One region of the Paenibacillus azoreducens genome, then DNA from elsewhere that is predicted to be linked to it. Evidence: predicted binding sites of a transcription regulator. Region 1 holds the regulator's gene; the other holds the start of a gene.
The links. Region 1 encodes Rex, which represses fermentation and respiration genes when NADH is low (regulators of the CRP and FNR family bind a similar motif). Its sites were predicted from a motif close to TTGTGAAATATTTCACAA; they were not measured.

Region 1 (4,100 bases):
ATGTCCGTTACGCGTGCCACGCCGCTTGCCAGTTTCAGGTTGCTGCCCGGGTTATGGGATACGGCTACCTTGTTTTTTGCCAAAATTTCGATTTCTTCATCCGTCAAATGAACGGCATGAGCAACAAGCGATGGCCGGGAAAACACTCCGAGTTTCTCCAGATGGGCAACTGGACGCAGACCGTATTCAGTTACATTTTGCTCGACTTCGGCTTTGGTTTCAGACATATGGGTATGCATCGGCAAATCCATGTCATGAGCGGCCTGAACGAATTTTTCAATAAAGTCCGGAGGACAAGTATATGGCGCATGCGGTGAAATCATCGTCGTAATCCGTCCGCCTGCTTTACCGTGCCAGTCGCGGGCAAATCGGATGGCTTCATTCAGCTTATGGCGCTGAACCTCTTCCGGGCAGAGCCCGATAACGCCGCGCATCAAGGATGCACGGATTCCCGATTCTTCCGTTACCTTCGCTACTTGATCCATATGGTCGTACATATCCAGGAAGGTTGTCGTGCCGCCTTTCAGCATTTCAAGCACCGACAGCGAGGTGCCCCAATATACGTCCGATGAGGTGAATTTGGCTTCCATCGGCCACATTTTCTCCTGCAGCCAGATTTGCAAAGCCAGATCGTCACCATATCCGCGAAGCAGCGACATTGCGGCATGCCCATGCGTATTGATCATACCCGGCATAAAAAACAGATGGGTCCCGTCCATAACGGGTATATCGCCATCCAGTTCAGGCGTCTCCTCGCCCACATAAACGATAAGGTCGTCTTCAATGACCATGCAGCCTTGAATAACCGGCTTATCTCCATCCGCAACCGCAAAGCTGCCGTTTTTAATCATCCATCTATTTGTCGCCGTCATCAGCAGAATCGTCCTTTCCGTTATCCAAATAATAAGCCAAACTGAGCAGATCCGTAGTGAAATCCGCCGGATGAATCCGAATGTTCGCAGGTGCTTTCAAGATGACCGGCGCGAAGTTCAGGATCGCTTCGATGCCGGCTTCGATCAGGATATCGGCCACATTTTGCGCTTCGACATCCGGTACCGTAATGATCCCGATACGGATATTGCGGGCTTTGATCGTTTCGCGGAGCTCCTCCATCGGCTGAACGGTCAGCGTATTGATTTGTTTGCCGATCTTCTTCGGATTTTCATCAAATACGGCAATAATTTTAATGTTTTCCTTCAGGTAAAAGTTATAGTTTGAAAGCGCTTGACCCAAATTACCTGCCCCGACCAACACCGCGTTGATCTGCTGATCCAGGTTCAGGATGTGGCGGATTTTTTCGATCAGATACGAAACATCATATCCGATGCCTTTCCGGCCAAAATCGCCGAAATAAGCCAGATCCTTACGGATCTGCGCCGGATTGAGGTCGAGTCTCTGACCAAGTTCCTGGGAGGAAACCGTAGCGACCTCCCGTTTATGCAAGTCGCTCAAATATCTTAAATATACAGGCAATCTGCGAACAACTGCTTCGGATATTTTCTCCGATTTCATGCTTGTTCCCCCTATTTTTAGCAGCTTAATTAATCTATCAATGCTTAGAAAAACGTCTATCGTCGTACTTTCTAAGAAGACAGACCGCTTTTAGCGGATGTTTTTCTTGCGATATTAGGATGCGTTTCCCCCGGAGTTTTACTTCTACTATCTTAAAACAACCTCACAAAGAGTATCGGAAAGAAGTCCGACGCCTCTCAAAGAGGGGCGCTTTTGCGGAGCAAAAGTACTGAGTGACGTGTGGCTTCGAAGCTTATTCGATTACTTTGCGGGGACTCCGGAACTTTTAAGCCATTCGGATATACGAGGAACCATTTTTTCCGTATTCATATGCTCCATTTTGGGTCCAGGCAAGGAATAAAGAAAATACTTCCCGTAGTAGGATTCGATAACGCGCGTATCGTATACAATGACGATGCCGCGGTCATTCGCCGTGCGAACGAGTCGGCCAAAGCCTTGTTTAAAGCGGATTACTGCCTGCGGCACGGAAAGCTTCATGAACGGATTTTTTTTCTGACGCTGCAGAAGCTCGCTTTTCGCTTCGACGAGCGGATGGTTTGGCGGCTGAAACGGCAGTCTTACAATCGCCAGACATGTCAGAGCATCGCCGGGAATATCCACCCCTTCCCAAAAACTGCTCGTTCCGAGCAGCACCGAAGCGCTGCTGTCTTGAAATCTGCGGATAAGCTTGGTGCGGCTGCCGCTGTCAACGCCTTGGCCCAGCACTGCAATGTCACTGTTCGCCAAAGCATTTTTTAAAGGCTCGTGCACCTGACGCAACATCCTGTAAGAAGTAAACAACACCAACATTCGTCCATGAGTCGCCAGCGCGGCGTCGGCAAGGGATTGCACCAAAGTATCTACAAATACCGCATCGCCTACGCTCCCCTTAACGCTTGGGAAATCGCGCGGGATCACAAGGAGCGCCTGATCGCGGTAATTGAATGGCGATGGAAGCATCACGGTAGCCAGTCTTCCGTTTTCCTGATCCTCTTGAAGCCCCAAGTTATCAATCATGTACTGAAAAGATTTATCCACAGACAATGTGGCAGACGTCAGAACTATGCTTTTTTTCTTGTCGAAAAACAATTCCTTGAGCTGTTTGCTGACATCGACCGGTACAGCATACATCTGGAGCGATTTGCTCCGGAAATGGCTGCTTGCCTCCATCCAGTACACGACAGTCTCGTCATTCAAGTTCATGAAGATGCGAAGGTCGTCGCGCGCCGCTGCCAAATCCTTGAACAGGCCGCTTAAATCCGTAATCAGGCTGTCCGCGCTGTAATCACTTTCATCCTCTTTGTATTCCGCCAGCATTTTCTCCCCGCGCCGCACCGCTTCGCTGATTTTCACATGAATCTGATTTTCGAGCGCTTTGAGCGTATCCCATTCCTTCGGTTTGTTTGCAGGTTGAAGGCGAAGTACGTATTGTCCTACATCCCCTGGCGAAACGTCATTACGCTCCGGAAGCAAAGCGAATAAAAGTTCATTCAGCTTATCCCAATCTTCCTTCACGTCCACCAAATCTTCGCTAATGCGATCGATTGCCGCAATCCAGTCGCTGGCCCGTTCTTGGCCGGAGGACTGCAGCTGCTGTCTCAGCGCAGAAAGCTGCCCGTTCTTTCCATCCTTGTAAAGCCGGGTAAGCGTATGGACAACACTGAAGTATTTCATATGAAGTCCCAAATGTTTACCGGCAACATCCTCCAAATGATGGGCTTCGTCAATCACCAAACGCTCATACGACGGAAGCAATTGATGGCCAGCTTTTACATCGGTAAACAGCTTGGAGTGGTTGGTAATGACGACATCCGCAATTCCGGCTTCATGTTTGGCGCGATGATAATAACATTTGCGGAACCATGGGCAGCTGCGGCCCAGACAGGAGTCCGAATCGCTGCTTACCGTTTCCCAGAAGTCGCCGCCGCGTCCGCCAAGGTTCAGTTCCTCATCATCCCCATGTTCGGTTTGCGCGAGCCAAACGATCATCTGGGCGGCCGTGATCGTATCTTCCTTGGGATTAAAAAAGTCTCTTCTGTTTATTTTATGTTCAAATTTTCTCAAACACAAATAATGTTGTCTACCCTTAAATACCGCAGCTTTGAATGGAAATGGAATAACCTGCGTCAAAAGCGGAACATCCCGCTCCCTTAGCTGCTCCTGAAGATTGATGGTATGCGTGCTGACCATCACTTTTTGCTGCTGCTTGACGCTCTGATATATAGAAGGGATGAGGTAACCCAAAGATTTCCCTGTCCCCGTACCCGCTTCGATCAAAAGATGTTTGTCCTGTTCCAGCGCATTCATCACTTCGTCGAACATAATCGATTGCGGCTCGCGTTCCTCGTATTGAGGCAATATGCTTTTGAGGCGCTTACGGATCTCGCTCAAATATTCCTTAAAATCCATGCCTTCAAGAGGATTATCGGCGGATTCATCCCGGGGAGGTTTCATCTCGGTCCAGTCATCGACTTTTAACGCCAGCTGACGATAGAAAGTATGACTGTTCAGATCCTGAATAGGCTGCTGCTCCTTTTCCTGGCATAAGCCGTCAAAAAACCAACCAAGATCGCTATCCTCCTCCGCAA
Region 2 (4,100 bases), 200 kb from region 1:
GCAGTCCGGTTGGAACCGTTTCATCATCTCGGTGCCTCTTTCTACGGTCACAGTCGATGGATCGGGTTCCACTTCCGAGAAGATTTCAATGACAACCGGAGTTTGGCGCTGACGCAAATAATGCTCAAGCCGTTCCACATAACCCAGTTTCACCATCATCTCGTCCGTAATGATAGCTACACGGCTAATATCCGGCATTTTGGCCAAATATTGAGTAGCCCCTTTTTCAAAATAAATTTTGTCAGGTACTTTGAACCATTGCATATTCACGGTACGGCGCGCCACCCTTTTAACATTGATGAGATTCACTGCGGTTACGTTCGAAGATGTCGAGTTGCGGCCGTACGAGCCGCAGCCGAGCGTCAGCGATGGCAGGTTTGTATTATAGATGTCGCCAATGGCACCGTGGGTCGATGGCGAGTTGACGATAATACGTCCGGTTTGCAGACGATCCGAGAACTTCGCGATAACTTCATCATTATGCGAATGAATAACCGACGAGTGGCCCATGCCGCCGAAAGCGACAACTTCAGCCGCCCGTTCAATGCCTTCAGCCGCGTTTTTCACTTTGTAGCAGGCCAGCACCGGACTCAGTTTTTCAGCCGACAATGGATATTTCGTACCAACGCCCTCGATTTCGGCAACGAGGATTTTGGTCCCCGCTGGAACGCTGAAGCCGCACATTTCAGCGATTTTCACTGCCGATTGACCGACGATAGCCGGATTTACCGCGCATTTTTCGACGTTGATGGCTCCTGCGGTCAGCTTTGCAGCTTCGTCTTTGTTGACGAAATAGCAGCCATTCGCAATCATTTTCTTTCTGACTTGATCGAAAATCGGTTCCTCGATGATCACGGCTTGTTCCGAAGCGCAGATCATGCCGTTGTCAAACGACTTGGACAGAATCAAATCGGTTACGGCCTGGTCGATATCCGCCGATTTTTCGATAAAGCAAGGAACGTTGCCCGGGCCAACGCCGAGAGCCGGTTTGCCGCAGCTGTATGCGGCGCGGACCATGCCCGAACCACCAGTCGCCAAAATGAGTGCAACATCCGGATGGTTCATCAATGCGTTCGTTTTTTCCATGTTAGGCTCTTCGATCCATTGGATGCAGTCTGCAGGAGCGCCGTGCTTGACAGCCGCTTCCAGCAAGGTTTTGGCAGCCTCTCTGCTGCACTGCTGTGCCGAAGGATGGAAGCCGAAAATAATCGGGTTACGTGTTTTAATCGAAATAAGTGCTTTAAACATCGTAGTTGATGTCGGGTTGGTCACCGGGGTGATCCCCATGATGATGCCGACAGGTTCTGCAATTTTCTGGTAGCTTTCATATGGATTATCTTCGATAACGCCAACTGTTTTTTCATACTTGATGCTGTGGTAAATGTATTCGGTTGAGAACATGTTTTTCGTAATTTTGTCCTCGTAAACGCCTCTTCCCGTTTCTTCCACAGCAAGTTTCGCGAGCATCATATGCTTGTCGAGTCCCGCCAGGGCCATAGCCTGAACGATGTCATCGATTTGCTCCTGCGTCATGCTCATAAACTTCTCTTGCGCCTTATTCGCCTTGTCGATCAAGGTCTGAATATAAGCTTCGGCTGATTGTTGTTTTTTTTCAGCAGTCTCATTTTTAACAGCCATTTCTATCATCCTCTCAGGGGATTTTTTGGATTTTATCTATCTCTCGACTTGATCATAACACAAGCTTGAAAATATTTAAAGTGAAAATTTTCACAAAGTTTGAATACTTTCATTTCTTGTTTTCAAAACGCTTACATTTCCAATTCATCTCCATATGTAAAAAGATAAATATATTATATCTTCTGAAAGTGAAAATTATCACAAATTCGGAATTTCGACACTTTTAAAGGCTTTTAATCCCCCAAAAAACGTTTTTTTCAGGTTATAATTAATTTAAAATTTATTGAAAATTAAAGATACAAAGGGGATAACGAGTATGAGCAACCAACTGAATGTTATCGAGGCCCGTGGGAATACAAGCTGCTTTTCGGAGCAAAACCTGGAGCGGCTGATGGTCGTCATGAAGGATCGTATCATTCCTGAAGGTTCGCATCTGTTTTGGGAAGGCGATTATTCCGACAAACTATTTTATGTCAAACGCGGCCGCATCAAACTAACCAAATCGACGGATGAAGGTAAAGAACTGATTTTATATATGTATCAAGCAGGGGATATGGTTGGGCAAGCCGATCCATTCTTCAGCACCAAGCACAGCTTTACGGCCGAAGTGATCGAGGAGAGCGAAATCGGCGTTATCGATCAGAAGGATCTGGAGGTATTGATCTGCCAGCATTGCGATTTTGCGATCGATTTCATGAAATGGATGGGTATCCACCACCGCCTGACGCAAACGAAATTCCGCGATCTCATGATGTACGGCAAACCTGGCGCGCTGTGCTCGACGTTGATCCGCCTTAGCAATACCTATGGAGAGAAACACGGAGATACCATTTTGATCCACAAAAAAATCACCCATACCGACCTCTCCAACATGATCGGAGCAACCCGCGAAAGCGTCAACCGCATGCTGAGCGATCTGCGCAAAAAAGACGCCGTCGAATACGAAAACGGCATGATCGTGATCAAAGATCTCGAAATGCTGCAGGATATTTGCCATTGTGAGTTATGCCCGAATGAAATCTGCCGGATCTGATCTGCTGCATCTCCCCCATAACCCTCTCTTCATAAAAAAGCTTCCATGGCCGTTATAGGTCCAGAGGAGGCTTTTTTTAATGCTAAAAATTCCGTTCTCGCCCCATATGAAAAACCCCTTTCTTCAATATAGGTCCAAGCACCTTCTAATTGCTGCAAACTCATGAAAACATGCTAAAAACAGAAAAATAAGGTCTAAATACCTATAAACGTTACAGATCTAAGAACCGATGAACATGATGTACCTATTTCCAAGGTCTCATTTCGATTGCGCAGTTATTCCCGATTCAAAATGCAAAAATCGTCCATCGCACTAATATTGTACTAAAAAATAACGCAATCCTCCCGCCAATCGCAGGCTGCATTGCGTCCATTATACTATCCGGCGCCAAAGGACTGAAGTCCGTTGCCTGCCCAGTCACAGGGCATAATGAATCATGCGCCCGTTCGAATTTATTAAGGAGTGTGTGTATATGACAACAGCATTATTCAAACATTTCATACTGATTATGGTGTTCTGCAGCCAGATGGCATTCGGTGCGGGCAGCGGATTGGTCCCTTCCCAAACGGCAAGCGCCCAAAGTGCGTATCAAAAAGCCACCTGGGTGTGGGATACGGAACATATTCGAAGCAATCCGCAGGAAGTATTGTCGTTTCTCCGCAAAAACCAGGTTGATCTTGTTTATTTGCAGGTGAATACCGACATTCCGGCATCCTGCTATCAAAGCTTTATCAAACAAGCTGCCGCGTTTGGCATGAAGGTCGACGCGCTGGACGGCGCCCCGGAGTGGGCGCTCGAATCGAAGCGGCATAAAATCACGGATTTTATCGGCTGGGTGAAGGATTATCAGCAAAAAGCAGCTGCAACCGAAAAATTCCACGGAATTCATGTCGATATCGAGCCGCATGTATTGGCAAATTGGAAAACCGACCAAGCCGATGTCATCCGCCAGTGGCAAAGCAATATTCTTTATTTGCGGTCCGAAGCCGATAAGCTGAACCTGCCGCTCGCGGCCGATATCGCATTTTGGCTCGGCAATTATAAAACGGCTGACGGCAAACAATCGCTAAGCCGGTTTGTCATCGGTCAGTTCGATTCCGTGACGATCATGTCTTACCGCGACACGGCGGCGGCCATCCATCAAATTGCCGAACAGGAGCTGAAAGATGCCGCCTCGCTTGGTAAAACAGCCTTCACCGCCGTCGAAACGAGACCGAGCAAAGAAGGCCGCTACATTTCATTCCATGGCGTTAGCCTTGATGTGATGAACAAGCAGCTGGTCCAGCTTCACGATCTGGCAAAGGTCCATCCATCCTATGCCGGGATTGCAATCCATGATTTCGACGGCTGGAAGGATTTGAAATAGGCATTGAATTTAAACCTCTGTCCCGCCTACGCCGGAATTTTGCCACAAATGCAGCTTCCCGGC

Region 2: adhE (bifunctional acetaldehyde-CoA/alcohol dehydrogenase) is a predicted target of Rex. The motif match lies at 1,717-1,734, and genes of this name have one in related genera.

What each region holds. Positions count from the first base shown of each region.
Region 1 is NZ_AP025343.1:2,762,502-2,766,601, reverse strand. It holds gene L6442_RS11970 (amidohydrolase) at 1-872, opposite strand, end outside; gene L6442_RS11965 (redox-sensing transcriptional repressor Rex) at 856-1,512, opposite strand; gene dinG (ATP-dependent DNA helicase DinG) at 1,774-4,100, opposite strand, start outside.
Region 2 is NZ_AP025343.1:2,560,318-2,564,417, reverse strand. It holds gene adhE (bifunctional acetaldehyde-CoA/alcohol dehydrogenase) at 1-1,638, opposite strand, end outside; gene L6442_RS10955 (Crp/Fnr family transcriptional regulator) at 1,955-2,671, shown strand; gene L6442_RS10950 (hypothetical protein) at 3,144-4,037, shown strand.